DNA from 4 places in the Salirhabdus salicampi genome. Region 2 is predicted to be linked to each of the others. Evidence: riboswitches for the same ligand, from Rfam matches in the RefSeq annotation. Region 2 holds a riboswitch; each other region holds the start of a gene.
What was found. A riboswitch is a leader RNA that binds a small molecule or an ion and turns the genes downstream of it on or off. The one in region 2 is predicted to bind S-adenosylmethionine.

Region 1: it holds a riboswitch for S-adenosylmethionine, as region 2 does, so the genes downstream of both, NLW78_RS03655 (homoserine O-acetyltransferase family protein) here and metK (methionine adenosyltransferase) in region 2, are expected to answer to the same signal.
Region 3: it holds a riboswitch for S-adenosylmethionine, as region 2 does, so the genes downstream of both, NLW78_RS03250 (methionine ABC transporter ATP-binding protein) here and metK (methionine adenosyltransferase) in region 2, are expected to answer to the same signal.
Region 4: it holds a riboswitch for S-adenosylmethionine, as region 2 does, so the genes downstream of both, NLW78_RS03920 (hypothetical protein) here and metK (methionine adenosyltransferase) in region 2, are expected to answer to the same signal.

What each region holds. Positions count from the first base shown of each region.
Region 1 is NZ_JANBWE010000001.1:696,698-704,410, forward strand. It holds gene NLW78_RS03625 (LysR family transcriptional regulator) at 1-309, opposite strand, end outside; gene NLW78_RS03630 (AbrB family transcriptional regulator) at 353-850, shown strand; gene NLW78_RS03635 (AbrB family transcriptional regulator) at 870-1,352, shown strand; gene tcuA (FAD-dependent tricarballylate dehydrogenase TcuA) at 1,471-2,982, shown strand; gene NLW78_RS03645 (DUF4139 domain-containing protein) at 3,228-4,532, shown strand; gene NLW78_RS03650 (SDR family NAD(P)-dependent oxidoreductase) at 4,716-5,477, shown strand; SAM riboswitch class I at 5,636-5,751, shown strand; gene NLW78_RS03655 (homoserine O-acetyltransferase family protein) at 5,836-6,900, shown strand; gene NLW78_RS03660 (PLP-dependent aspartate aminotransferase family protein) at 7,008-7,713, shown strand, end outside.
Region 2 is NZ_JANBWE010000004.1:258,697-266,409, reverse strand. It holds gene NLW78_RS13275 (alpha/beta hydrolase) at 1-553, opposite strand, end outside; gene NLW78_RS13270 (gamma carbonic anhydrase) at 627-1,139, shown strand; gene NLW78_RS13265 (C39 family peptidase) at 1,206-2,057, shown strand; gene asnB (asparagine synthase (glutamine-hydrolyzing)) at 2,044-3,951, opposite strand; gene metK (methionine adenosyltransferase) at 4,130-5,326, opposite strand; SAM riboswitch class I at 5,469-5,572, opposite strand; gene pckA (phosphoenolpyruvate carboxykinase (ATP)) at 5,761-7,359, shown strand; gene NLW78_RS13245 (ABC transporter substrate-binding protein) at 7,502-7,713, shown strand, end outside.
Region 3 is NZ_JANBWE010000001.1:618,047-625,759, reverse strand. It holds gene NLW78_RS03255 (methionine ABC transporter permease) at 1-595, opposite strand, end outside; gene NLW78_RS03250 (methionine ABC transporter ATP-binding protein) at 585-1,613, opposite strand; SAM riboswitch class I at 1,717-1,832, opposite strand; gene NLW78_RS03245 (DMT family transporter) at 1,983-2,402, opposite strand; gene NLW78_RS03240 (hypothetical protein) at 2,642-2,818, opposite strand; gene NLW78_RS03235 (hypothetical protein) at 2,822-3,658, opposite strand; gene NLW78_RS03230 (ABC transporter ATP-binding protein) at 4,127-5,176, opposite strand; gene NLW78_RS03225 (ABC transporter permease) at 5,195-6,880, opposite strand; gene NLW78_RS03220 (ABC transporter substrate-binding protein) at 6,896-7,713, opposite strand, start outside.
Region 4 is NZ_JANBWE010000001.1:748,515-756,227, reverse strand. It holds gene NLW78_RS03930 (MBL fold metallo-hydrolase) at 168-1,022, shown strand; gene NLW78_RS03920 (hypothetical protein) at 1,476-1,805, opposite strand; SAM riboswitch class I at 1,910-2,011, opposite strand; gene NLW78_RS03915 (hypothetical protein) at 2,081-2,275, opposite strand; gene NLW78_RS03910 (hypothetical protein) at 2,372-2,848, opposite strand; gene NLW78_RS03905 (histidine phosphatase family protein) at 3,518-4,102, opposite strand; gene NLW78_RS03900 (RidA family protein) at 4,124-4,504, opposite strand; gene NLW78_RS03895 (hypothetical protein) at 4,719-5,309, opposite strand; gene NLW78_RS03890 (CAP domain-containing protein) at 5,530-6,294, shown strand; gene NLW78_RS03885 (AAA family ATPase) at 6,366-6,845, shown strand; gene nadA (quinolinate synthase NadA) at 6,850-7,713, opposite strand, start outside.

The DNA.
Region 1 (7,713 bases), on a different contig from region 2:
TAGAGCAAAATTACTCGAAATCCCAAGCCGTAACGTACCTTGAACATCTTCTTTTAAGTTTTCAATATTGTCTTTTGTTTTGTGTAACTCTTTTAACATTTTCCTTGCATATTGAACTAAATATTCACCTTCATTCGTAAAGTGGACCCCTTTGCTTCCTCTGTAAATAATTTTTGTGTTAAATTCTTTTTCAATTTGCTTTATTCGATAAGTTAAAGCAGGCTGTGAGATATATAATTTTTGTGCGGTTTTCGTTATAGTGCCTTCTTCGTATAGTTGTAGTAAAAGCTCCCAATCTTTTTCAATCATATAGCAACTCCTTTTTTTGTTGTTTATAGAGAGGGTAATGAAAATGGATACATTATTATTTTTAGCGATTGCGTTCGTTGGTGGTTCGTTAGGGTCAAAACTGAAAATCCCAGCCGGCGCTTTAATGGGATCGATGATTTTAATAGGGACATGGCAGTGCATCGGTTACTTTGAGCCGTTAGAGGTACATTCGATGATTAAGTGGATTGGCCAAAGCATTCTTGGGGTCACATTAGCGCTGATGTTTAAGAAGAATACTATGAAATTAAGTAAATATATTACTATATTCATTGTTTTATTTGGATTTTTAACGATTGTATATTCGGCTCTCATTGCGTGGTTCATGACACTGATAACAAATTTAAATTTTATAAATGCTTACTTAGCTGTTATCCCTGGTGGTTTTGCGGAGATGTTAATTCTGACAGACACAATTGGTGGTAATGTCTCAGGTGTAGCTCTGTTCCATTTTATTCGGTTGATGTTATTACTTCTTACGATTCCATATATACTCAAATGGCTGAATGCAAAACAAAATTAAAAGTAGGTAGTGAATTTTCTTGAACATTGTACAAATCATTTTTTTAGCAATATTAGGTTCTTTGATAGGGTACTATCTTCAAATACCAATTGGGGTTCTTGTTGGTAGTTTTGTGTTTGTTTTAATTGCTCAATTAGCTTGGTTACATATGAACCCACTTCCAAAAAAAGTCCGGTTTTATGCACAAGTGCTGATTGGTGGTGTAGCAGGTTTAAATATTAATCGTGACATATTGGTACAGTTCAAAGATTTAATAATACCGAGCATTCTATCCGTAATACTACACATTTTGTTTTCCATCGGGATGGCGTATATTCTGATAAAGTTTTTACGTACTGATAGAGTGACAGCGATTACATCCATAATTCCAGCTGGTATGAGTGAAATTATCTTTATTGCAAAAGAATTGGAAACGGATGTCCAACTCGTCATTATCACGCATTTGTATAGAGTGATGATGATTATTACCTTAATTCCTTTATTAATGAAATTTCTTTTATAACATAAAAGTTATTTATAGCTAATGATAAAATTTCAATATTTCACTTATGCTATTTTCTATTTTAATATATTTATAGGTGTTTGAATAGTTGGAAAATACAAAAAATGAGGTGGGAATTTTGGCAAACAAAAATGAATTGAATTATGACGTAGTTGTAGTCGGGGCTGGAAATGCTGCTTTATGTGCTGCTATAGCAGCACGGGAAAACAATGCAAAAGTTCTCGTACTAGAAAAAGGCCCTAAGAAAAAAAGAGGGGGCAATTCATTCTTTACTGATGGTGCTATTCGCTTTGCTTTCAATGGTTTAGAAGATCTAAGGAGAGTAATTCCTTCAATAACAGATGAAGAAGCTGATAAGATTGTGATGCCTCCTTATACGAAAGAGAAATATTACGCCGATTTAATGGAAGCAACAGGTAACCAGTCAGATCAAGAATTAGCCAGCCATTTAGTTAACGAATCGTATGAAACCATTAAATGGATGCACTCACATAACATCATTTTTGAACTTATATATGATAATCAATCTTTTTTAAAAGATGGTAAATATCACTTTTGGGGTGGCTTACCTGTTAAGACAAAAGATAGAGGGGTTGGCCTAATTAAACAGTTAAATGAACGAGCTGAAGAATTAGGTATTGATGTGTGGTATGAATCACCTGCCGTTCAATTAATTAAAGATGACGACCAAATTTCTTCTGTTGTAGTGAATAAACAGGGTGAAAACGTGACGGTCAATACGAAAAGTGTAGTTTTAGCATGTGGAAGTTTTGAAGCAAATAAAAAACTTCGTGTAAAAAACCTAGGTGAAGAATGGGGAAATGCAATCGTCCGTGGGACTGAATTTAATACGGGAGATGGCTTATCAATTGCATTTGAAGTAGGTGCACAACCGTTTGGAGATTGGGGCGGCGGGCATGCAATTGGTACTGATGCTAATGCTCCGAAAGTTGGGGATTTTACGAAGCCAGGTGATATTTTCAAAAAGCATTCTTATCCTCTAGGTATTATGATCAATAAAGATGGATACCGCTTTGTGGATGAAGGGGCAGACTTTAGAAATTATACCTATGCAAAATATGGTCGAGAAGTACTAAAACAACCGGATAGTATCGCGTATCAAATTTACGACCAACAAGTTCGACCGATGTTACGTGATGAGTATGACCGAGAAGAGGCGACAGTATTTACAGCCAATACTATTGAAGAGTTAGCGGATCAATTAGATGTAAACAGAGAACAGTTTATCGAAACGATTAAAGCATATAATAACGCTGTTCAAGACGGAGAATATAAACCGGCAGAAAAAGATGGGAAAAAGACAGCGGGAATTACACCACCAAAGTCGAATTGGGCATTAAAAATTGAGAAACCACCATTTTATGCTTTCCCCGTTACATGTGGCATGACATTCAGTTTCGGTGGAGTTCGGGCAAACGGTAAGGCAGAAGTCCTGAATAAGGATGATGAGCCAATTAAAGGCCTGTATGCAGCTGGAGAGATGATTGGAGGTATCTTTTACAAAAACTATCCTGGTGGAAGTGGGTTAATGTCAGGTGCAGTTTTTGGAAAGACTGCAGGGACTTCAGCGGCAAAATACGTTCAAGAGACTTCTGTTAAAAACGGATAAGACATAGGAAATTATACAAATTTCATAATCGGCTATCAATGAGAAAAGTCATGTTCATGACGTATATATGTAGTTTCATTGAAAATAAAAACTACATGATATACGTCTTTTTTATTGTTATTTTGGCAGAATATTAATCTGGCGAACGAACGTAAAAGTTAAATCATGTATATGTAGTTATCGGATAAATTGTACTTATATGCTATCATATAGTTAAAATTTACCTTTATTAGGAGATGATGACTATGTCGGTTTATAAATCATCAAAGCAAAGTACCAAGGATTTAGCCATTACCGTATATAATTCCTATTTTGCTGTTGTAAAAGAAAAACGGGATTTTCGTGATTATAGACAACAAGAAGAGATTCATTATATGGACGTATCAGAAAAAATTGAAATAGATTCCCTTATTGTAAAAGGATTACACATACGTGAAGTTAACTATGATCATGATTTAGTAGATAAGCATAAGCTATTAAAAAAATACCTCGATCACACTGTCTATATACGCACTGATGAAAACGAAAAAGTACCTTGTCGTCTTTTAAGTGTTAGTAGTGGCATTATATTAGAAAATGAAGAGACGAAAGAAATTTTAGTTGACCCTGAAGAAGAAATCATTCTACCAAAACTACCAAACGGCCTCATCGTGCATCCCTCATTAATTTGCAAGGTACATCCCCATGACTTAACGGAAACGGAAGTTACGTATACAACAGGTGGCTTTCAATGGTATGCGAATTACGTTCTCTACTTGGAAGATGAACACTTACACTTATCTGGCTGGGTTTTAATAACAAATGAATCAGGCACAACATTTGAAGATGCAAGGTTGAAATTAATCGCTGGTAAAGTGAATAAAGAAACAACAGTGCATAGCTTTGGAGATGAAGTAATTTCTTACAATATGGACATCGATGCTGAACCCGATTTCGTAGAGCAAAGTTTTAATGACTATCATCTTTATACTTTAAATGGGATGACGACATTAAAAAACAATCAAGAAAAGCAAATTAATCTATTAAACGGACGAGATATTAAATATACAAAACATTATGAAGTGAAAGGTCGTAATGATGACGTTCATATCTTGTTACAATTTGAAAATCGAAAAGACAATCAGTTAGGCCTACCATTACCAAAAGGGAAAGTAAAAGTGTACAGTGAAGACGAAGATGATGGTAGCTTAGAGTTTATAGGGGAAGACCGAATCCAGCATACACCTAAAAACGAAACCATCAAATTGTATTTAGGGCAGGCATTTGACGTCATATGTGAAGGAAAACATGTTGATCGGAAGAGAAATGGTCATCTTGAGGTGTCTTCTTATGCATATAAAATACGGAACCATAAGGATCAAGACGTTGTTTTGAACATATACCACCCTATCTCTTATAAATTTATTGAAGTGTCCGAAACAACACATCCATTTCAAAAAATCAATGCACAGGAAGTACTGTTTGAAGTTGCTGTACCCGCCAATAGTGAAGAATTCGTCAAATTTTCATATGTGAAAGACCATAGCTTATCTATTAAACTACATAAATAAGGAGATTTTTGGAGGGTATATTAGGTACGTCTTTATTGATAATTCCTACAAAAGATTACAATTTTTCCGAAGACAGGTAAAGTTTTGCCAAAGGTGGAAACTCAGCAATTTGATAACAATGATTTTCCACAATATGATAAAGTTAGTGAAAAGAGATGCGACAACCGTAAGGAGGATTTTGGAATGGATTTACAATTAAAAGGAAAAAATGTCTTAATTACAGGTGGTTCAAAAGGCATTGGGAAAGGGATAGCAGAAGTCTTTGCAGCAGAGGGGGCAAATGTGGGAATTGCGGCACGTAATGAGGATACGCTTAAACAAACAAAAGAAGAATTAGGGGGAAAAGTAAGCATATATCCGGTGGATATCACTGACGAAACGGAACGAAAGCATTTGATGAAGTCATTTTTATATGATCACAGTACGATTGATGTTCTTGTGAATAATGCAGGAGGAAGCAATGGAAGTACAGTTGTTGAAACGGATATGAATTTGTTTCATGAAGCACTCGAACTAAACTACTTTTCAGCGGTCCATTTGAGTAAACTTGCTGTCGACAATATGAAAGAAGCAGGAAGTGGCTCTATCATTAATATTACGTCTATTTTCGGAAGAGAAAGTGGAGGACGGGCTACATATAATAATGCAAAGGCAGCACTGATAAGTTTTACAAAGTCCTTGGCTGATGAGGCAATCTCTTACGGCGTTCGAGTCAATAGTGTGGCACCGGGAAGCATTTTACATGAAACAGGAAATTGGAAAAAGCGCCTTGAAGAGAACCCAGAAAAAATAAATGCTTTTGTTCAAAATGAAATTCCAGCTGGACGCTTTGGGACGGTTGAAGAGGTGGCAAACGTTGTTACATTTTTAGCCTCAGAAAAGGCTTCATGGATTGTTGGGGTAAGTCTAAACGTAGATGGAGGACAGTCTAGAATGAATTTTTAACGAGGGGAAAGGTATATGGAAAGCTGAACACAAAATTTTTTCATTATTTTCATTATTTTGAGTTGACAGATTTCAAGTTCTAATTTATCCTTGTAAACAATAAAAATTTACAAACGTGATTGAAAACACTAAAGTTAAAAACTTCATAAATGAGTGATCTCTTATCAAGAGAGGTGGAGGGACTGGCCCGATGAAACCCGGCAACCGCCAATGTGATTTCGACGTTGGAAAGGTGCTAATTCCTGAGAAGACATTTGTCTTCTAGAGATAAGAGGAAGGACTAGATTATCCACCCCCTTCCTCGTGAAGGGGGTTTTTCATTTCACTGAAACTTTTCAATCCATAGAGGGGGGATGGAATGTCTGATTTATATGAGTCCAGTCAGTTAAGTATTGGTGAATTTATGTTAGAAAACGGTGAAGCACGAAATTGCACAATTGCTTACGAACGAGTTGGGAAGTGGCCGGCTTCACATGACCAGATTATTGTCATTTGTCATGCCTTAACTGGTAACCAATGGGCATATGGGGAACATCATGACGGTTGGTGGAGCGACTTTATTGGACCTGGGAAAATGATTGATACAAACAAGTATACCGTGTTTACGACAAACGTAATTGGCGGGTGTAATGGTACTGATGTAGAACAGGATACGTTAGGTTATCCGAATATAACGGTTAGAGATATGGTGCGAGCACAAAAACAGTTTTTAGCGAAGTTAGATATTGATCAAGTTTATGCCATTGTTGGGGGTTCCCTTGGGGGAATGCAAGTATGGGAATGGGCAGTTATGGACCCAACGTTTGCAGAAGTGTATGTCCCGCTTGCATCAACTCCTATCTTTTCGGATTATGCTCTCGCATATAATCACATAGCAGAACAAGCGATATTATCTCATCAAAATGAAACGGACTCTAACGGTAAAGGGTTAGAAATTGCTAGAATGATTGGAATGATTACTTATCGGTCACCACAGTTATTTAATAATCGTTTTGAACGCTCACAAGGGGAAGACGATCGGTATGAAGTTCAAAATTACTTAGATTACCAAGGGAATAAATTATTGCAACGATTTGATGAAAACAGTTATGTAACGTTACTTAGAGCGATGAATTCCCATGATATTACACGGGGTCGTGGAAGTTTAGGAGATGTTTTGGCGCGAATACAGGCACCTATTTTAACAGTCTCGTTTAGCCACGATTTGCTGTACCCGCCTAAGGCGATTCATGAAGCAGCGCGACAGTTAGAAAATGCAGGCATAGATGTCCGTTATCATTCTGTCGAAACGGATTTTGGTCATGATGGTTTTCTCGTCGAACCAGAAAAGTGGCAACACGTTGTAAAGGATTTTTTGCTAGCACAAGAAGAGAGGAACCAAGTTGATCAAAGTCGTGTGATTGGGGCCTGGAACGGACCATAAATTGTACTTAGAAAAACGGATGACTTCGGAGAATTCCTACGAAACGAACAACGTAAAGCCAACATTCTTATGCACCGAAAATTCAAATAAGGGAGAGAGGAAAATTTATGACTAAAAAAACGACTCAAGAGGAAGCGACAACCCAATACGCTTTTGAAACACAAGTATTGCATGGAGGGCAAGCACCAGACCCGACAACAGGTTCACGGGCAGTACCCATTTATCAAACAAGTTCTTACGTTTTTTCGAATACAGAACATGCAGCGGGGTTATTTTCTTTAGATGAAGCGGGGAATATTTATTCCCGTATTGGCAACCCAACTGTTGATGTATTAGAAAAACGTATTGCTTTACTCGAAAATGGTGTAGGTGCTTTAGCTACAGCAAGTGGGCAATCAGCCATCACATTATCCATTTTAAGTGTAGCGGAAAGTGGCGATGAGATTCTAGCTGCAACGAATTTATACGGGGGGACGTATAATTTATTCGCTCAAACTTTACCGCGTTATGGTGTGAAAGTGACATTTGTTGATCCAACGGATCCAAACAACTTTCGTGAAAAAATTACCGATAAAACGAAAGCAATTTATGCTGAAACAATCGGTAACCCAAGCTTACATGTGTTGGATATTGAAGCGGTGGCAGATGTTGCCCACGAAGCGGGTATTCCACTAATTGTAGATAACACATTCCCAACCCCTTACTTATGCCGTCCAATCGATCACGGTGCAGATATTGTTGTTCATTCAGGAACAAAATGGTTAGGTGGACACGGAACTTCTATTGCGGGCTTGATTATAGATGGTGGACGTT
Region 2 (7,713 bases):
CTTGTTCAATGGAACGTTCAAATTCATGGTACCATCTAACCGATACTTTCTCCAAGTAAAGTGGATCCCTTAAATCTCTGTCATATATAACGCTATTTCTAGTGGAATGTGTTGGGTCAAGCTTCGTTGCTACTTGAAATCTTGGGATCACTTTATCTAATAACACTGATATAAAGGAAAGAAATTTTGGAGGTTTACTCTTAATCCCTAACCCTGGTGACGATAAAACAACCCCACTGATCGTTGGTTGAATGGTTTGTAATAACCTAATGGTAATTAACCCCCCCATACTGTGGCCGATAATATATACAGGAACATGCAACTTTTCCGCCTCACTTATCCATATCGCAACCGTGTCTATATACTGTTGGAATGTATCAATGTGTCCCTTAGGTCCTACCGATTTCCCTTGTCCTGGTAAATCACCGTAAATAACATGGAGACCTGAACGTTGTAATTGTGTAGCCAACCATTCATATCGGCCCGAATGTTCAAAAGCACCATGAATGATAACAACAGCCCCTTTTCCATTCGGATGTAACAACTTTTTCAAGCGGACCCCTCCCACTCCTATTTATCCTTTTGATATACTTTATCTTAACATAACTTGATTGGAGGAAATGACGTTGATTTATGAGTATAAAGGAACTGTTCCAAACATTAATGAAACAGCGTATGTCTCTGAAGATGTTGTCATAACAGGTGACGTAAAGATTGGTAAATATGCGAGTATATGGTTTAAAACTGTTATCCGCGGGGATGTTTCCCCTGTCGTCATTGGAAACAATGTAAACATTCAAGACCAAAGTATGTTACACGAAAGTCCAAACATCCCTTTGATTATCGAGGACGATGTTACTGTTGGTCACCAAGTGATGATTCACTCTGCTACAATTAGAAAAGGGGCACTTATCGGTATGGGTTCCATAGTACTAGATGGTGCAGAGATAGGAGAAGGTGCATTTATTGGTGCAGGAAGCCTTATACCTCCAAATAAAGTAATCCCTCCGAATACGTTAGCTTTTGGGCGACCTGCGAAAATCATTCGAGAACTTACTGATCAAGACCGAAAAGAAATGGTTCGAATTCGCCAATCTTATGTTGAAAAAGGGCAATATTATAAATCATTACAAAATTGACAGGAACTTACCGATATAAAAAAAGAGTAGCCACAAATACTGAGAGCATAGAAGGAGGATAAGAACGTGCATTTTTATTATCTCTTTATCTTTACTTATATTATGGCAATTTTTCTTGCGGTTTTGGCTAGAAAAACGACACCATTTCAAAAACACGCCAAAATATATAGCACGTTGTTCGCCCTTTGTGCTTTTACGCTAACATTATTACCAATACATGAGCAAAACCATACAAAAAAAATAGATAAAGTATTAGCCGCACAAATATCGTCTACCGACATCGTCAGCCTTGACCGATTTGACGAAAATATATTACGGCCTGCTGTTCAAATAGACGTTCCTTTGATTGGACAATATCCCGAACTTCCGCGTGGCTGCGAGGTAACTTCTCTTGCTATGTTACTGCAATATCATAATATACAGGTAGATAAAATGACATTAGCTAAAGAAGTAAAAAAAGATCCTGCTAAATACAAAGTCAAAGACGGAAAGGTTCATTTCGGGCATCCAAATAAAGGATTCGTCGGAAATATGTATACACTGTCTGAACCAGGTTATGGGGTATATCACAAGCCCATTGCAAATCTTGCGAAAAAATATGCTGGTGACCGTGTACATGATTTAACCGGGAAATCATTTTATAAAGTTCTACAATCTGTGAACCGAAACGAACCTGTTTTCGTTATAACAAATGCTAAATATAAAAAGTTACCAAGTTCTGCTTTTACAACGTGGGAAACTTCTCAAGGTCCTGTAAAAATAACAATGCAGGAACATGCTGTAGTCATTACTGGCTATGACAAAGATTATATTTACTTTAATGACCCTTTAAAACGCGAAAAAAAAGCACCCTTCGATGACTTTAAAGCCGCGTGGGTGCAAATGGGCAAGCAAGCCATAACCATTACATTACGGTGAGCTTGCTCATTGTTTTATCCTCATTTCGAAGGTCCTCAATATCGTGAGCACGCTCCACAAAAATCTGATGCCATAACATAAACATTAAAACAGTCCACAACTTACGACTGTAATCCCCTTTTCCAACTACATGTTCCTCTAAAAGGCGATGGATAACCTGTTTATTCAGTAGATAGTCTGTTTGGCTTTCTGAGATTAGGGTTTTAGCCCAATCATATAGCTCATTTTTTAACCAATGTCGGATAGGTACTGGAAACCCTAGCTTTTTACGATTTAACACGTGCTCTGGAACAATTCCTTTTGCCGCTTCCCTTAAAATAGACTTCGTTGTTCCATTCGCAATTTTATAGTGAACAGGTATTTCACGTGCAACTTTAAATACTTCAACATCAAGAAATGGTACACGTAATTCCAAAGAGTGTGCCATTGTCATTTTATCGGCCTTTAATAAGATATCTCCACGGAGCCAAGTATGAATATCTACATATTGCATTTGGTTAACTGCATGTTGACCATTTACATTATGAAACAACGGACGAGTAATTTGTTGATATGGGTGTTGTTCATTGTATTGATGAACTAGATCGACCTTTTCGTCCTCTTCAAACATTTTTGCGTTCCCAATGTAACGGTTTTGTAGTGGGGTTGTTCCACGTTCCAGAAAACTTTTCCCTTTCACACCTTCTGGCATAATGTGGGCTACTTTACGTAATAAATCTTTTGCTGGATTTGGAATGGAATCAAACACTTTCAGGGATTCTGGCTCTCGATATATGTTATAACCCCCAAATAATTCATCCGCCCCTTCACCAGATAGCACAACCGTAACATGTTTGCTCGCTTCACGTGCTACGAAATAAAGGGGAACACAAGCAGGATCTGCTAACGGATCGTCATTGTGCCACATTATTTTCGGTAACTTTTGCACGTATTCTTCTGGTGAGATTACATAAGAAATGTTTTCAACACCTAATTTATCTGCCGTTTCTTTCGCTACATCAATTTCTGAAAAGCCATTATGGTCAAAGCCAACAGAAAACGTTTTAATACCAGGGTTAAACTCCTTTGCTAACGAAACGATGATTGACGAATCAATTCCACCTGATAAAAATGAACCGACTGGAACATCACTTCGCATATGCACTTGGACAGAATTGCGTAATGTTTCTTGAATACGACTAATCCATTTCGACTTCTCACCATCAACAGGAGTAAATGTTGCATGGAAGAAACGTGTAAATGTAGGATCTTCCCCAGGCTTAACCGTAAAGAAGTGACCCGGCTCTACTTTTTCAACGCCTTCTGTTAAAGAATACGGTTCCGGTACATATTGAAAGCTTAAATAATGTTGCAAAGCTTCACGATTAACTGTTTCCGCATCGAGGATTGACGTAATTGCTTTTTTTTCAGAAGAAAAATACGTTCCATCCGGTTGTTTACTGTAATATAAAGGTTTGATCCCAAATTGGTCACGTGCTCCATATAATGTTTCTTTCTCTTTATCCCAAATCAAAATAGCAAACATTCCTCGCAGTTGATGGAAGGTCTCTGTGCCATATTGATGAAACATCGCTAAAATAACTTCTGTATCGGACTCTGTATGGAACTGTACGCCATCTTTAATTAACTCATTTCTAAGTTCTACATAATTATAAATCTCTCCATTAAACACAATCCAATAACGTTCATTCTCATAACTTAATGGTTGATGACCACTGTCGATATCAATAATGCTTAACCTGCGAAAACCAAAAGATATATATTCATTATGGTAATACCCTTCATCATCAGGACCACGATGTGTGATCATTTCATTTTGTCTTTGAAAAACATTTATTGACTCTTGCTGCAGCTCTGTTGCTTCATGTCGAATCAGTCCGATAAATCCACACATTTGCATGTCCTCTCTTTCGTATGTTCATAAAAATGTTAATGCTACAAACTGTTACGCTATATTTCTATACTGTTCGAATACACATCACTAAATTTGAGTATATCACAATTTTTTTTTATATTCGATAAACTTTCCGTACAGTTATTTCCAAAAAAAAGTTGCCCTACTGGGCAACCTTTTATTGGATAGCGTTCTTTAATTCTTCAGCTTTGTCTGCCTTTTCCCATGGAAATTGGACATCTGTACGCCCAAAGTGACCATAAGCTGCTGTATCTTGATAAATCGGACGACGAAGGTCCAACATTTTAATAATTCCTGCTGGACGTAGATCAAATATCTTCCGTACTCCTTCTTCCATTTTTACCTCTGGAACCTTCCCCGTTCCAAAAGTGTCTATCGAAATGGATACTGGTTGTGCCACACCGATTGCATAAGCAAGTTGTACTTCACAAGAATCCGCTAAACCTGCTGCGACAATGTTTTTGGCAACATAACGAGCTGCATAAGCACCAGAACGGTCTACCTTTGTAGGATCTTTACCACTGAAGGCTCCACCGCCATGACGTGCATAACCTCCGTATGTGTCAACGATAATCTTACGACCTGTTAAACCTGCATCCCCTTGAGGACCGCCAATAACAAAGCGCCCTGTAGGATTAATAAAATACTTTGTTTTCCGGTCAAGTAAGTATGGAGGAACTACTTTATTTATCACTAACTCTTTTAGGTCATTCTCAATTCGATCACTACTCACTTCTGGATGGTGTTGTGTAGAAATGACAATTGTATCTACTCGTAGTGGTTGACCGTTCTCATCGTACTCTATTGTTACTTGTGTTTTACCGTCTGGACGTAAATATGGTAATGTCCCTTCTTTACGTACATCCGTTAAACGCTTCGCCAATTTGTGAGACAAAGAAATGGGTAATGGCATTAACTCCTCTGTTTCATTATTAGCATACCCGAACATTAAACCTTGGTCACCGGCACCAATTGCTTCAATTTCTTCATCTGTCATGCTACCTTCACGAGATTCTAGTGCTTGGTTTACTCCTTGTGCAATATCTGCTGATTGCTCATCAATTGCAGTAAGGACAGCACAAGTCTCAGCATCAAAGCCGTACTTCGCTCTTGTATATCCAATATTTTTAATTGTTTTCCGAACGATTGCAGGTATGTCAACATAAGTAGTTGTTGAAATTTCTCCTGATACTAACACTAAACCCGTTGTTACAGTTGTTTCACAAGCAACACGTGCATTAGGATCATGTCTTAAAATCTCATCTAAAATTGCATCAGAAATTTGATCACATATTTTATCAGGATGACCTTCTGTAACCGACTCTGATGTAAAAAGCCGACCCTTAATTGCCATGGCTACTTCCTCCTTTATTTAACATCTATCTTATGTACCTCAAATCCAGTGGCTCTATACTCACACACATTATGTGTATTACGATATAAGTTTCATGATCGATTGTATTCAGATAACTCCGTTAAAGTACCGGAACCTTTCACTCTTATCGTTCAAGAGTACCTCGCTTGCAGGTTAGCACCTTTTCACATCGTGATGGTTGCCGGGTTTCCTTGGGCCTGTCCCTCCACCTTCTCTGGATAAGAGATTTCCATCGATTTATATTAACTTGAACTGAATAGAAAGTCAAAAAATCTTTTTTCATTTCTTTTAGAAAATAAATCACGGAATAAAATTTTATGATTAGTATGGAATAATAAAATTAATGTGTTATACTATTAATCACAGATTACGAAATTCAAAACGGCATAAATAGATAATCTCATTTGTAAAGGATGGTTTTCATGACGATTGCAAACAAACTGTTACATGAACGTGCTTTGGAACAAAAAAACGTTCAAAGCGACTTATCGGTTCCACAACTTGTCGAAAAAGTACTTGAACGACAAGAAGGGGTATTAACCTCTACTGGTGCTGTAAAAGCAACAACTGGTAAATATACAGGGCGGTCGCCTAAGGATAAGTTTATTGTGAAAGATGACATATCGGCAAATAAGGTGGACTGGGGTACGACAAACCAGCCGATTGATGAAGATGTCTTTTTTCAGTTGTATGATAAAGTGTTAAACCATTTACAGTCTAAAGAAGAAATATTTCGCTTCCGCGGATTTGCAGGAGCTGATCCAAAGTACCGACTTCCTATCCAGGTTATTACCGAATTTGCTTGGCATAATTTATTTGCTCGCCAAATGTTTATTCGTGCAACAGATGAGGAGCTTGTCAATCACAAATCCGAATTTACAATCATTTCAGCCCCTCACTTTAAGGCTAATCCCCGGGTAGATGGAACACATTCAGAAGCATTTATTATCATTTCCTTTAAACACAAAATCATTCTAATCGGTGGAACGGAATATGCTGGGGAAATTAAAAAATCCGTCTTTTCCGTTATGAACTACCTACTCCCGGAAACAAATATATTGCCAATGCACTGTTCGGCTAATGTAGGAATGGAAGGAGATGTAGCACTGTTCTTTGGCTTATCAGGAACTGGTAAGACAACTTTATCTGCTGATACAAATCGCCGCTTAATTGGCGATGATGAACACGGTTGGTCACAAAATGGTATTTTTAATATTGAAGGTGGTTGTTACGCAAAGTGTATCCATCTTTCCGAAGAAAAGGAACCGCAGATATATAAAGCGATTCAGTTCGGATCGGTCTTGGAAAATGTAATGATTGATGAAGATGCACGAACACCTAACTATGATGATACATCTTTAACAGAAAATACACGGGCAGCCTACCCAATCGAAAATATTGATAACATTCTTAAACCTAGTGTTGCAGGCCATCCACAAACGATTATTTTTTTAACCGCCGATGCCTTTGGTGTATTGCCACCAATCAGTAAATTAACGAAAGAACAGGCTATGTATCACTTCTTAAGTGGGTATACAAGTAAGCTGGCGGGAACAGAGCGAGGTGTTACAGCACCTGAGGCTACTTTCTCTACATGTTTTGGGTCACCATTTTTACCGTTACCAGCGGCAACGTATGCGAAAATGCTTGGTGATAAAATTGAGCAATACGGTGTAAATGTATTTCTTGTCAATACAGGGTGGACTGGTGGTCCATTTGGTGTGGGTCGACGTATGGAACTTTCCCATACGCGCTCCATGGTTCAAGCTGCTTTGGAAGGTGAACTGAACTCCACTGATATGGTGAATGATCCGATATTTGGATTAAAAATTCCATCCCAATGTCCTGGTGTACCAAGTCATGTTCTAGTTCCACAGCGAACATGGAGCGATGAAGCAAAATATGAAGAAAAAGCAAAACAATTAGCTTTACAATTCCATGAGAACTTTAAAAAGTTTCATCATGTACCTCAAGCCATTCAAGAGGCTGGACCGGTATATAAGCCGGAATAAATGACATTGTTCCCTCATCTCCTTTATATAGATAGGCCGTCTTTTATAGACGGCTCTTTTTTTTATTTATAGGCATTCACACAATTTACAGCTAGGCATAATATATCTTTAGCTTGATACTTTCGAACTAGGAGGATGGAGAATGAAGAAAGCTAGCTCTTTCTTAGCTATGTTATGTTCCGTCATACTCGTTTTTACTTTAGGTGCATGCTCAAATAATACGAGTACAAATACGAAGATAGAAGTAGCAGAAGTAACGAGGTCAATCTTTTATGCTCCACAATATGTTGCACTTGAAAAAGGTTTTTTTGAAGAAGAAGGATTAGACGTTGATTTAAAAACAACTTGGGGTGG
Region 3 (7,713 bases), on a different contig from region 2:
GTAATACGACCGTTGTAATCATGACATTTGTTTCAAATCGTTGGTAACCGTATGAGATGGCGAGATCCCCTAAGCCCCCACCACCAACAAACCCTGCCATTGCAGAAGCTCCAACGAGCCCAATTGTTGCAATGGTAATGTTTAATGCGATAGAACTTAATGCTTCCGGTAAATATACCCGCCAAATGATTTGCCAGTTGGTCGCCCCCATCGCTGTTGCCGCTTCAATGACACCTTTGTTTACGTCATGTAAACTACTTTCTACTAGACGGGCTATGTATGGACCAGTAAAAAAGACAAGTGGTACAACGGCAGCTGCCGTTCCAATTGAAGTTCCAACTATTAATCTTGTAACTGGCAAAATGGCAACAAGTAATATAATAAATGGGATGGAACGAAAGATGTTAATAATCGCGTTTAAAACAGTAAACACCGCTCGATTTTCCATTAAACCGTTTGCCTTCGTAACAACTAGTGCAATTCCGAGTGGGAATCCAATTAAGGAAGCAAGTGCTAAGGCAATGGAAACCATTTGCAACGTTTCAACTGTGGCCTCCCATATTCTAGGTGCGAATTGAATCAAATCAACTTCCATGTTGGTCCACCTCCTGAATTAATACGGTTGATTGTATGTAATCAATTGCTCGTAAAATTTCCGCATCTTCTCCTTGAAATTCAACGATTAAATTTCCAAATGGAACTTGTTGTAGTTCTGTAATTTGTCCATATAAGACATTCACTTCCACATCAAATCGCTTTGATACTTGAGATAAAATAGGCTGACTAGCTGTTTCTCGGACAAACGTTACCCGATAAATGTGACGCCTTCCACCGTGTTGATCGATATCTTTTAATATCGATTCCGGAATGTCATCTTTCATTACACTTTGAACAAACTTTGCCGTCGTTTTATGTTGTGGGTTTGAGAAAACATCGAATATTGATCCATCTTCAATCACTTTCCCATCTTCCATGACCGCTACCCGGTCACAAATTTCACGGATGACGTTCATTTCATGTGTAATCATTAGAATCGTAATATTATACTCGTCTCGCACCTTCTTTAAAAGACGGAGAATCGATTTTGTCGTTTCCGGGTCCAGAGCAGACGTTGCCTCATCACACAAAAGGATACTTGGTGAAGTTGATAAAGCTCTCGCAATTCCTACCCGTTGCTTTTGCCCTCCGGAAAGTTGATCAGGATAGTGGTTCACCTTATCTGTTAAGCCTACGAAATCTAAAATTTCCTCAACTCTTCTTTTTACTTCCTTCTTTTTTGTGCCAGCTAGCAGTAAAGGAAACGCAACATTATGATAGACCGTTTTCGTTTCCAGTAAGTTAAAGTGTTGAAAAATCATCCCTATGTCTTGACGGACTTTTCGCAATTTATGCTGCGGGAAGCTCGATATATCTTCATTACCAACAAGTATTTGACCTGATGTTGGTGTTTCCAATTGATTTACAAGCCTAATTAATGTACTTTTACCTGCCCCACTAAAACCGATGACACCAAATATTTCACCAGTATTTATTTTTAAACTCACATTATCAACAGCAATTATGTCACTGCCATTATGTTCATAAATTTTAGAAACTTGATTAAACTGAATCATTACGTAAGCACCCCTTTCTTGTTGTATTTTTTGTCCATTAAAAAATCCTCTCTTCTTTGAGACAAGAAGAGAGGATTGTATGTATACATGCAAAATCCGTCTCTTCTTATCTCTCAAGTGCGTTATACACTTGCTGGAATTGGCACAGTATCTGACATAACGTTCAGATCCGCTGCCGAGGTTTCATAGGGCCAGTCCCTCCACCTCTCGGGATAAGAAGAATAAATAATATTCGTTTTTAATGTGATAGTGATAATAATAAATCAAAATTCAGAAAAAAGTCAACGGTAATTTTTAATTTTTTTAATTTTTGATACATGATTCTCATGAAACCCCTATTTCTCATTGCTCCCTTTTCTACCCAATCGTTTATTTTCGGTAAAATAAAAATAGGGCAACGATCATTAATAACAAAGCAAATGTACGCTGCATATCAATTGGAATCGTCTTGCCAACAAACCCGTAATGGTCTAATAGAGTACTCATAAATAGCTGTCCAATTATTACAGCCATAAGGGAAGTCGCAACCCCTATTTTAGGTGCTGCATATATAATACTCCAAACATAAAATGCACCTAATAGTCCTCCTGTAAGTTGCCACCTTGGTACAGAAAATGTTGCTAAAATGTTACCTCGACCAAAAAACAACATCAGTAGGAATAGAGCAACTGTACCAATAAAAAAAGACACAAACGAAGATTCTAAAACCCCAATTCGCCTTCCAAGTGTTCCGTTAATACCTGCCTGAGTTGCCACTGCAACACCGCCTAGGAAGACGAAAACAATCATAAACCAATGCAATCTTCTTTCCCCCTGTCACACTATTCTATTATTATAGCGATTCAATTGATTATAGGATCACTTTCCAAGTTTCATACAGACATCTGTTGTTCACAGTGCTTCATATCCAACTACGTGTCTTCAACTGTGTTTGAGGGTATGGGTTGTCGTTCATTCTCCTGCTTCCTCCAGAAAAAAACGCGTGGCTATTAAAAATCACCACACGCACGTCAGTTTGAAGTCATCTATTATACATATCTTCGAGCTTTTGCTGATTTCAAGGTCATGTTTTTCTTGCCCGTTTTTGAATTTAACCGTTTGAAACCGAATTCATAATTGGCTGGAGTTACTTTGGTATCTGTAGGTATGGTTGTAACGGTTATGGAAACTGCTGTTTGATTTTTCTTATCTTCTTCCCATCTCATTGTTTAAACCACCTTTTCTACAATATATTTTACCATTTTTTCGGTAAGATTGTCTATTTTCCCTAGCAACATTAGATAGGAAGATGCTATATGGAATTGTTTTAATCTTTCTTCTGTTACTTTTCCATATTGATTGAATAATAGAGCATACCCTAAACGAAATTCTCCATAATTTCTTACAAAAACAAACTCTTTATGTACGCCTCGAAAGTTGCGCTTTATTCGATCATCCCAAAACTGTGGATTTGGCTGGCGTAATGCCCATTGAATAATCCGTTTTTCTTCTTCGGTTGGATGTGACTCATCATTTAAATCTACGATACAGAGGTACGTTTTATTCTCATTATCGTACCGACCCACTTTAGATTTTCCGAAATATTGCTCGTACTCCCGTTGCCCCATCTGTAAAACCCATAAACTTTTTAAATCTTTCCTGTCCATCCCGAACATTTGGGCCGTTGTTTTATCAAATTCATTCATAAAATGAATGATTTTCTCATTTATATGAAAGTCTGTACTAGATTCCACTGCATCTAACATGGCTGCAATTTCATCTTGGCAAATAATTTTCGGGTATGATTTGTTCTCTTTTTTATATAATAGCTTGACCAACCCTAAGGAAAAAATAATATAGAACCCTATACTTACGACAATCGCTAACCAATGTAAAAGTTTATGACTGTCTGCCCCTGGTATTATCTTCTCTGAGAACGGGAACAGAATGAAGCCTGACAATAAATGTAAACTTTTTTCTGGTAGGGTAATCATAAAAATAAAAAAACTTATAATACCTAATATGCTAGAAACAAAAGTTACATTCAACAAGGGTCGTTGTTCCATTCCACCACCTCTTCTGCGTCGGTCATTTACAAATCAAATTTTATCAGAGGAAATCATAAAAACATATAAAAAATGGTGAAAACAGGAATATTTACCCTTTTTCACCATGATCATTCATAGGCGGTTTGGCCGACGGAATTGGTGCTTCCACTTCCAATATAGCATAAGTGACCTTTTTTTCTTCATCGACGAAAGCGCCTTCTTTTATTGTAATGGGATCATGATTATGTGTGCATTCTCCCGTTTTTTTAATAAATGAAATGCCAATCGCCCCCCGCGAAAAACCTCAATCTGTATCTATATATATTATGCCAATAAGCGATTATCCTGAAACCTTTAAATTTTCCTTATAAAAAATAAGACCTGTTTCGCCATTTTTTTTATCAGAATGAGAACATATCATGCAATGAATCATCAACAAAAAAGCTTGAACAAATATTTATAATATTTGTCACAAGCTTTTGATGATTATACCTCTAACAAGTGTGGAGTATTCGTAAATCGAATTCCTATTGTGTCACCTTTTTGATATAAGTCCATATTTGAAATATCAAATTCATCTACACTTACTTCATGTTCTCCGATTTGAACGTAGTACCGAATGAAGCTTCCGTTATAAATGTATTTTGTAATTGTACCTTTAATAGAACTCGTATCATCAATGGTTATACTTTCAGGCCGAATAACGGCCTTCGTCTCGTCAAGAGAACCTTGTTCCTGGGAAACAATGTCAAATTGGACATCTTCACTTTTGAACTGAACGTCATCTCCCTTAGATTCGATACTACCTTCTAAAATATTTACATGACCAACGAAATTGGCAACAAATTCATTTGCAGGCTGATTATAGACAACATCAGGCCTATCCAGCTGTTGAATAACCCCTTTATTTAATACAGCAATTCGGTCAGAAATACTTAACGCCTCTTCTTGATCGTGGGTAACAAATATGATTGTAAGGTTTAATTCCTCCTTAAGGCGTCGAATTTCTTCACGCATATCCATTCGTAGATTGGCGTCTAAATTTGATAACGGTTCATCTAATAATAATACTTTCGGTTTTAAAACGAGACAGCGAGCAATGGCGACTCGTTGTTGTTGTCCACCACTTAGTTGGCTAGGCTTTCGATCTCCATATCCAGCAAGCTGTACTTGTGCTAAGGCATCCTTAATTCGTTTATCCCGTTCCGCTTTGGACACTTTCTGTTGCTTCAAACCGTAGGCTATATTATCGTACACAGTCATATGAGGAAATAGTGCGTAATTTTGAAACACCATTCCCGTTGATCGTTTATTTGGTGGTACATCATTTACAACAGACCCATCAAGTATAATGTCTCCAGAATCCTGCTCATGAAAGCCACCAATAATTCGTAATAATGTTGTTTTTCCACATCCACTCGGCCCTATAAAAGAAATCAGTTCACCTTCTTTTATATCGATTGAAATGCCGTTAACAGCCTTTACATCTCCAAAGTGTTTATATAAGTTATCTAACACTAAGATTTCTTTTTCCATATTAGCGCAATCCCTCCTCTACACTTTTACTCCACTTTTCTTTTCTAGGATTTTCAATAGACCGATACAGCCTAGCACAATGACAATTAAGATGAATGACATCGCTGAAGCCATGCCTATACGTGCCTGTTCAGCTAAGTTTAAGATGTACGTAGCAGCTAAGTTCGTACCAGGAGATACTAGGAAAATTACTGAACTGATTGATACCATCGCTGTCATGAAAGCATACACGAATCCTGCTACAAAGGCAGGGGTTAACAATGGTAATACAACACTCCAAAATGTTCGGTACGGACCTGCACCTAAATCTTGTGAGGCTTCTTCCATTGATGTATCGATTTGGTGCATTTTACTAATCCCTGCTTCAAGACCTACACCAATTTTACGAAATGCCATATTCAACACGAGCAGCATGACGGTTCCAGTTAAGAAGAACGGTGGGCCATTAAAAATAAGTACATAACCAATTCCCATAACCGTACCTGGAACAGCTAAACCAAATAATGTTAAAAATTCAAGAAGTTTCTTGCCCGGGATGGCCTTTCGGGCAAACAAAAATCCTTGTAATATCCCCAATCCGGCTGCTAATAGCGCACCAAAAAAGGAAACGACAATACTGTTATATAAAGAGTCCCAACCAGTTTGATTAGAAAAATGCTCTAACGTAAAAGCATTGTTAATACCAATAATTTTCACAAAAGCACCGAGCACTACCATAATAAACATAAGGGAAATAAATGCGATAAATATAGTAGTAACGGTCGTAATCACCCTTTTTACCGTCCCTTTTAACGGTGCATTGTTACCGCCTGATTCTCCACTTATCGTTTCAAGGTTTGTATCTTTTAAGAAATATGTTTGAAAAATAAAGACAAGTAAGCTAGGTACGATTAAAAAGACACCGAGAACAGCTGCCATCTCAATGTTTTGCTGTCCAACAACTAATAAATACGCATCAGACGCTAAAAAGGGTAAGCCTCCCCCTATAATCATCGGGTTCGAAAAATCAGCTAACGCCATAACAAAAACAAGTAATCCTGCTTTAATTATCCCCGATTTCGCCAACGGAATGGTAATGTTAAAAATCGTTTTCCATTGGTTTGCACCTAAATCTTGTGAAGCTTGCTCTAAACTTGTATTTGTTGTTCGTAATGTACTTTCTACTAACATATATCCAACCGGAAAGTACCCAATTATTTGTGCGAACACAACTCCCCAGAAACCGTATATACTAAACTCCCAGCCGAACCAACTATTTAAATACTGGGTAACCACACCATTACGGCCAAGCAAAATAATTAAGGACAATGAAAAAATAAATGGGGGTGCCACTAACGGCAATAAAGCGATACCTCGATATGTTTTCGCAACAAAGCTTTGTGACCTTGTAACATACAGAGAGACAACAACGCTTAACAATACTACAGCAGCAGTAGAGATAAGAGCGGCTTTGACACTATTTAATAGAGAGTTTATGTAATATGAAGTTTGAAAAAATTTTTCATAGTTGGCAACTGTGAAATCACCTGTGCCAATCCCGAAGGATTTTAAAAGCACTGCAAATACAGGAGCTACGATAAAGATGATAATAGATAATGCCAATATAATAGTTGCTATGGCAAATAAAGGTTCAGACCACAACCTTTTCCACTCTCGTAGAAAAGGTCGTGTCTGAAGAGATCGTTGTTGCGATCCTATTTCCATGAATAGACACCTCGTTTAGTTAGAAAATTTCGTTCTCCATTCTTCCATAACCCGTTCGCGGTTTTCTGCTGCCCATACTGCATCATAGTCGATTAAGTACTGGTCAATGTTTTCTACTGTTCCAACAAAACCAGGCTTTGTAACCATTGAACGATGTTTCGACGCTTCTTCCATACCATTTTCAGAACCAATGTAATCAATGATTTCTTTTACTTGGTCTTGATTTTCCGCATCTTTAAACATCCAAATAACGTCTAGATCATAACCTACACCTTCTGTTGGAAAAACCGCCTCAACAGGGTATCCTTCTTCCACACGGTCAAACACTGCTTGATCCCACGTAATTCCAATTGCATATTCACCTTGGGCTACCATTTGAGCAGGTGCAGATCCTGACTTTGTATATTGTGCAACATTTTGATCCAACTTCTCTAAATACTTCCAACCTTCTTCTTCACCCATAATTTGCATAATGGTAGATACAAATAAAAATGCTGTACCTGAAGTACCTGGGTCCGGAAGAACAATCTCCCCTTCATATTGTGGATCCAATAAATCTTCCCATGACTCCGGCTTATCTAGCCCTTTACTTTCCAAAATATCTGTATTTATTGCTAATAGGTTAAACCAATAGGACCAACCATACCATTTACCGTCTGGATCTTTAAAATTATCTGGTACATCTTCCCATGTTGGAGAGTGATAGGATTCTAAAAAATCATTTTGTTCTGCTTTTAATGCAAAACTATGTAACATTCCCCACTGCATTTCAGCACCAAAGTTTGGTGATTCGGATTCAATACGGCTCCATGCTTCACCACTGGACATACGTA
Region 4 (7,713 bases), on a different contig from region 2:
TAGATTTGTCCGGGTCGTTTTTCTTTTTCTAGATTCTGGCGATTCAATCCTTTTCCATTCCTCTAGGAAAATTCAAACGTTGGCAAACTACAATTAAAATAACCTCTTTACCAATAATTGGGTTCCATATAAACTATTACGTATCAATACAAAAAGGTGGAATCGACATGAGAATTGAATTTCTTGGTACAGCGGGTGCAGTTCCGATACCTCGTCCCCTTTGTCAATGTTCAGTTTGTGTAGAAGCAAAAGAAAAAGGTATACCCTATAGCCGTACTGGCCCTGGCTTGTTTATTCACGGACCAAATTTATTATTAGATACTTCTGAACATAGTTACGAACAACTTAATCGATCAAATATTACTACTATTGATGGGGTATGTTATTCCCACTGGCATCCAGACCATGTCCAAGGGCTACGTGTGCTTGAATCAATGAATGCGGATTGGTTACACTTTCCCCCTAACCATCAAACAACTGATGTATACTTGCCAGAACAAGTAGCGAAAGACTTTCAACATCGCTTAGGAATTCATGAGCATTTACAGTATTTCAGCGATGAAGGGTTTATCCGTCTCCACCTACCTCAAGATGGAGATACCTTTGAATTAAACGGATCTACCATCCTTCCTTTTCGTTTAGCGGAAGATTATGTTTATGGTTTTTTACTGGAGGAAGAAAACAAACGGGTGTTGATTGTGCCTGATGAATTGTACCAATGGACACCTCCAAAATCATTGCAAGGTATTGACGTAGCAATTTTACCACTTGGTATTTGCGAGTTTCACCCGTTAAATGGAGAGCGACTCATTCAAAAAGACCATCCACTATTGCAGTCGGAAGCTACATTTGCTTATACATTACAAGTAGTAAAACAATTGCAACCGAAAAGAACGATTATTACTCATATTGAGGAACCTGATGGGCTTAGTTATAACGATTTTAAAGTGTTGGAAAAGAAGTTGCGTGAAGATGAATACAATATCGAATTCGCGTATGATACGATGAAAATCGATGTGTAAAAAACAAACGCCCTAAAGTGTTTTGCAATCTGTAGAGAAAGTCTCGGCAGCTTGATTTTTATACATACACTTTACCATTCACCGCAACGGTTAAATAGGCAAATTGAAAGATTTAGGTTTAATGTAAAAGCTGTTCGTTTAGATGCTGGATACTTAACTAATCCCTTTTGCCCTGGTTAAGCCCAAAGGAATATATTTGGAGTCATTGCAAAAGGAGAAGAACCCACTTACACGACTACTGATCGTGATGGGGATCAAAGGCAGCGAATACCGCGAGACTCCGGCGGAAAAACGAGCGACCCGAGACCCCGCAGGCGCTTTTCCGGGGAGGCTCGGGCGTTCGTCCGCGGAAAGCGAGTGGTATTCGCCCTAAATCGAAGGACAAAATAAAAGCTTGTAGAAAAACCTAGGTTTCTCTACAAACTGCAAAACGCCCTAAGAGCGTTTTGTTTGTTAACTTACTTGTAACACCGTTTGTAAGTATTGACTATCTCGTTCTTCTATTTTCAACCCTGCCTCTTCAAGCTTTTGTAAGAGCATTCTATCAACCGCGTACGGATTTTTCTTTTTTAACGCTCGTAACTCACCCCAGTTTGTCATCAAAAAGTAACTTTCCTTGCCTTCTCGAATACGAATCTCTACATTTCCGTTTCCATGTTTATTTATTTCAGCTAACACGATCCGACCTTGTTCCTTTAACTCCCGGCGGATACAATCGAGTACATGTCTTGTAAATACGTCGATATCCATTTGTTTTGCCATAAAACCTCTGTTTGCGTCCATAGTAACGACTCCTTTAATTGCTGTTTTACAATTCTTTACAAGGGTCCATAATAAAAAAGGCTCCTTTCGCCGAGGGCAAAAAGAACCTTTAGAACCGTTTCCGTTCCTTATCACCCAAAGCGACAGCTTTGCTGGTTGGAGCACCTTGCATAGGCAGGTTGCTGTGGAATCGTCGAGCCAGTTCTCTCATCCACTCTTGATAAGTATTGTATTGTAATAAAAACATATCATATTTAAGTTAAACGTTCAAGTTGATTCCATTTTATGATACTGGCTTATGCTTGTTGATTTTCAGACTCATTGGTTTTTTCCAATATGTGCACACGTCTTATTTCCCAACAGAAGATGATCAACAAGGAGATAAGGGTACCTAAAATAAAGTAATCTGGGTGAAATTTCCGGTCTAACGTTAATCCTCCGGTAAAACCAGCTATAACACCAATCGATACACTAAGCATAATTCTTACCAATCCCCTCAACACCTTCCGCTCTATTTTAACCTCCTTAATCGTAACATAAGACTCCATTCATTTATTTTAAAAGATTATTAAGAATTAGTGAAAATGTTACAAGTTTATGTAACATAACGTGACACCAAACATAAAAAATGTAATAATATGGAATGCAAACCATTTCAATGTCCTAGTATGAAAAGACAATATCATTAATAAAAAAAGAAAATACGTTAAAATTGTAAATAGCTGTAACATGACAAGCCATTGTTCATATGTAACCATCATTGGTACCATCCCCCCCATTAACGAGGACATTATACATTGCGTAACGCCATTTAATATCGTATTTACTGCTAGACTATTTGTAGTTGTTAGAATAATGGAAACCCCAATTAAAAATGCAATAAAGAAAGACACTAATGTACTTACATAGAGATTTGTTACTATGGCTATATAAAATGACATTATCATACCAAGACAAACATTTGCCACATGCCGATCACTACGCCCTCGCATTATTCTCATAATATAAATCACCATTAAAAGCATCCATAACCAGATGACGATATTCCATACATACATGCCCACACCTAACATCCTCCCTCCTATACAGTGTATTCAGTTCCATTCCAGGCTTGAACAAACTAGTTTCGTATTTTTTAAAAATCACCTATATTAACTGAGTAAGACCACACCGATCTTCCTGCAACCTGTCATTCCATACGATGTGACTAGTAATACTATTTGAATCTCAACTAACTATCATATTTTGGAATCTGGAATTCGTATAATAAAGAAAAAACGAAAAAAGGGGAATGTAGAGATGGTAGTCTTGTGTAATAACTGTAATACGACATTATTTAAGGAATGGCTTTGGTTTGAATGTAATAACTGTCGTTTTCGCGTTTGTGGACCTTGTCATGAAAAAATCGACTTTCGCTGTCAGAAATGTTGTTCCGGATATTTATACCAAAAGAGATAATCACTTGTTTTATTTTTCATGAGCCGCACGGGTTTCCAACTGTTGTGAAAGAGGACAACTGTACTATAATGAAGTATAACTAATTTTCACGAAATGGATTGATGGAGGGTGGAAGTGGATTTAAATTTAATTTAATAACGAAATGGCATTTTATTAAAGTTAATTGCTTCATCCATTTTCATCACCGTTTTGCTCAACACCATATTTGATACTACAAGCTACACACCTAATAAGCATCGAAAAATTAAGGACATCCCATTTTGGGATGTCCTTAATTACCTTACACCTTCACCTAAATGTTTCGCACAATTTAACACCTGTAACGACCATTTATCGGCTTGTTTTTGTAAAACTGAAATGGATGTATTTGAAAAGCTTACATCAAACGTTTCATCCTTCATCAAACCTATCATTAACTGATTCAATGTAGCTCCATGACTTATAAATAAAATGCGCTTGTTAGGATGTTGCAGGCAAACTTCTTCCACACAGTCCACACTTCGTGAGCGGGCCTCTTCATTCGTTTCGCCACCGTGATCAAACTGTTTCCATTGTGGTCCCCACTTCTCAATCCGCTCTTCTTTCGTTAATCCTTCCACTTCACCAAAGTACATTTCCCGCAGACGTGTATCTTTTATAATTGGAATTTGGAGAAGGTTGGCAACCGTTTTCCCAGTAACATATGCCCGAGACAAATCACTACTAACGACCATGTCCCACTGTTCTCCTAGAAGACGTCTTGCCAATGCTTGTGCTTGGTTTAAGCCATCCTGATTTAATGGGATATCTGTTTGGCCTTGTGCCCGTCGTTGAACATTCCAATCTGTAACGCCATGACGAATTAACCCAATTGTAGTCATGTCGGTTCTCCTCTCCAACCTTTACTCTTTTGTTAATGCTATCGTTTCAATTTCAACCTGAACGTCCTTCGGAAGCTTGGATACTTCAACTGCTGAACGTGCTGGCATAATGTCACCGAAATATGTACTATAAATTTCGTTAAATTGAGCATAATGATTTATATCCGATAGAAAAACCGTTGTTTTCACTACATCTTCCAAAGATGATCCAGCTTCTTCCACAATAGCCTTAATATTTCGTAGTACAAGTTCTACTTGATCAGCAAACTGCTCGGGGATTTCACCTGTTTCATGATTTAACGGGATTTGTCCAGATATAAATATGTAATCCTTTGTTTTAATCGCTTGTGAATATGGTCCAATTGCAGCAGGTGCATTATGACAAACTACTTTTTCATTCATTGTCCTCATCCTCCATTTCTTTTACGGTTCATTTTAGCAAAAAGTTAGACTTTTTCGTACATTTTCGGGAATATTTTTTCAAGATTTTGATTGAAATGTATTCTCTAACCAATGAAGATGCCGACAATGTAGACGTTCATCGATAGTATGTGAAATTGTCGAATGTACGACCTTGTTCCGTTATATTTCTCATTACTTCATTAAATTAAGAACATTATGGATAATACTGCTCCTTCACTTTTTCCATTTCCTCCTTCACTTTATCAAGGGTATCAGTAGCACTTTTCACCCAATCTCGAGTCACTTCCAAAAAAAACATAGCATCCTCAATTTCACCTTGTTCCATTAATTGCATAACCCGTTTATAATTTTCCCCTACGTTCGTATAAGAATAGACGGTATCTTTTAACATTCGGTGTGCTTTTGTCAGAGGCAATGGTGGTTCTGTAACTTCCTTTAAAAATTCCTTTTCTAATTGTTTTAATGTTGTCCCAATATAATAACCCATATTTACGTAATCTTGATCCTCATACATCTTAACGTTATCTTTTCCTTTTTTTGCATGATTCAAAAATGCTTCGTTTCGCTCATCCAGAATAGTTAAGAAAGTAAGTACTTTTTCACCGTATTGCTCAACTTCAAAATAAACATTTTGCAAATGTGCATTTTTTTCATTTATTAATGATTCTACTCTTTGTGCTTGTTTCGTTTCAGCTTCACAGGCAGTGAAAAGGGTCATTATAAGTATGAAAGTTACTGCCCATCCCCGGCAAATGACTGGAATTCGTCTTTGATCATTGAACATCCTCCACCCCACTTCGTTTGTTCCGATGGAAGGTAATTACAAAAAAATCTCCATACTACATACATATAAAAAAGGGGTGGTGTCCTATACCTACCTTCTCTCTCGACAAGAATCGCATATAGTAAAAAAATACTAAACGTTAGTTTTACTTCTTTTACCATATATATTTTTAAAAACTAAACGAAAAATATGACAAACGAACAAAAAAGGAGGGAAAAACATGAGACTTACATTTATAAAATTGTTTAGTCTTACTATAATGCTTACAGGTTTAGTTGCTTGTAATACTGGTGATTATGTCATGGATGATCGTCAGAGAAACAATAACAATGACAATATATCAAGTATGAATACAAATATGTCTAGTGAAGACTATCCGCATACACGAGCAAAAGTCATTCAAGAAGCTAAGTATGAGTTCTACACATCAGAAGACCACGGTAATTCAAACCAACACGGACAACAATCAGGGGATCAACAAATACAACAACGTCAAAATCAACAAAATGGAAATATTCAACAACAAGGTAATAATCAGTCCCAGCAACCGCAACAACAACAACAAACGAATGAACAACAAAGTCAAGGTGGACAAGATGCCGAAGGTTTAAGCGAATTTGAACGTAGAGTAGTGGAGTTGACAAATGAAGAGAGGCGAAATAATGGCTTATCCGAGCTAAAAATTGATACACAATTAAGTGGTATTGCTCGTACAAAGTCAGAAGATATGCAAGCAAATAACTATTTTTCACACACGAGTCCAACGTACGGGTCTCCGTTTGATATGATACGTGACAATGGTGTTGATTATCAGTCTGCTGCAGAAAACATTGCACAAGGACAACAATCGCCAGAAGAGGTTGTCCAATCTTGGATGAATAGTGAAGGCCACCGCAAAAATATTTTAACAGAAGAGTTTACTCATATTGGCGTTGGTCATGAAACCGAAGGAAACCATTGGACACAAATGTTTATTCAAAAATAAAGAAAAGCCAAAGCATCAATTGCGATGTCTTTGGCTTTCTGATGATATTATAACGTCATGAGGGGTCGCTTATGAGCCGATCTGTCTACATCATTTCCGGGCCCTCCGGAACCGGAAAGTCAACAATTGCCCACGCTTTATCAAAACAAATTCCTAACTGTGCACTAATCCCAGGTGATTTTATTCAAGAAATGCACTTGAACGGTAGAAAGAGAAGTTTGAAAGAGTACCGTCTTATTTGGGATAACATTTTTATTTTAACGAAAAACTTTTTAACGTATGGAATTGATGTCATTATTGATTATAAAACTCTTCCCGATGAGGCAATGTGGCTCAAAGAAAAAGTATCACCACTTCACGTTTCAGTTGTATATGTGATTTTATTTGCAACTGATTATGAACAGGTTGAAGAATGCAATATAACTGATGAAATAAGCAAAAAACAATCACATAAATATACGTCTTACCTTCAAACTGTAGATGTTCTTAACGAGAGCAATATAGAGTCCATCATTTACAATATTCGGCATAATTCTAAATATTGTTTATAGTTACCTACACTCGTTCAAGCATTCTTTGTAAAGCTAAGCGGGCAAAGTGAGCTGTTTCGTCTTCTACTTTTATTTCATTCACAGGTTTACCCATTTCGATCATGTCTAATGCCCAAACAAAATGTGGTAAATCAATTCGGTTCATCGTAAGACATGGACACATATTTGGATTTAAGGAGACAATATGTTTATCTGGATTTGATTTTATTAATCGATTTACGAGGTTCATTTCTGTTCCGATTGCCCAGCGACTATCTTTTGGAGCATGATTAATGGCATCAATAATTTCTTTCGTAGAACCCGATGTATCAGCTGCTTGTACAACGTCAAAAGTACATTCAGGGTGAACGATTACGTTCATATCGGAAAATTGGGAACGTAAAGCATGAATATGCTCAACGGTAAATTTTTCATGAACTGAACAATGACCTTTCCATAAGATCACTAAAATATTTTGTTTATCTCCTTCATATATTAATTCTTTTTTCAGTGGGTCCCATACTGCCATTTGTTCTAGGGGGACACCTAATTCATATGACACATTTCTACCTAAATGTTGATCAGGAAGAAACAAAATGCGCTTCTTTTGGGAAAGCGCCCATTTTATCATTCGTTTCGCATTCGAAGAGGTAACAGTAGCTCCTCCATGTTTACCAACGAATGACTTAATGCTAGCAGTTGAGTTTACATAGGTTAACGGCATTATTGTGTCATCAAATGTATTCTGCAATTCTTCCCATGCGTGGATTGTCTGGTGAATATCAGCCATATCAGCCATAGAACATCCCGCCCTCATATCAGGCAACACAACTGTTTGATCTTCATTTGTTAAAATATCAGCCGTTTCAGCCATAAAATGTACACCACA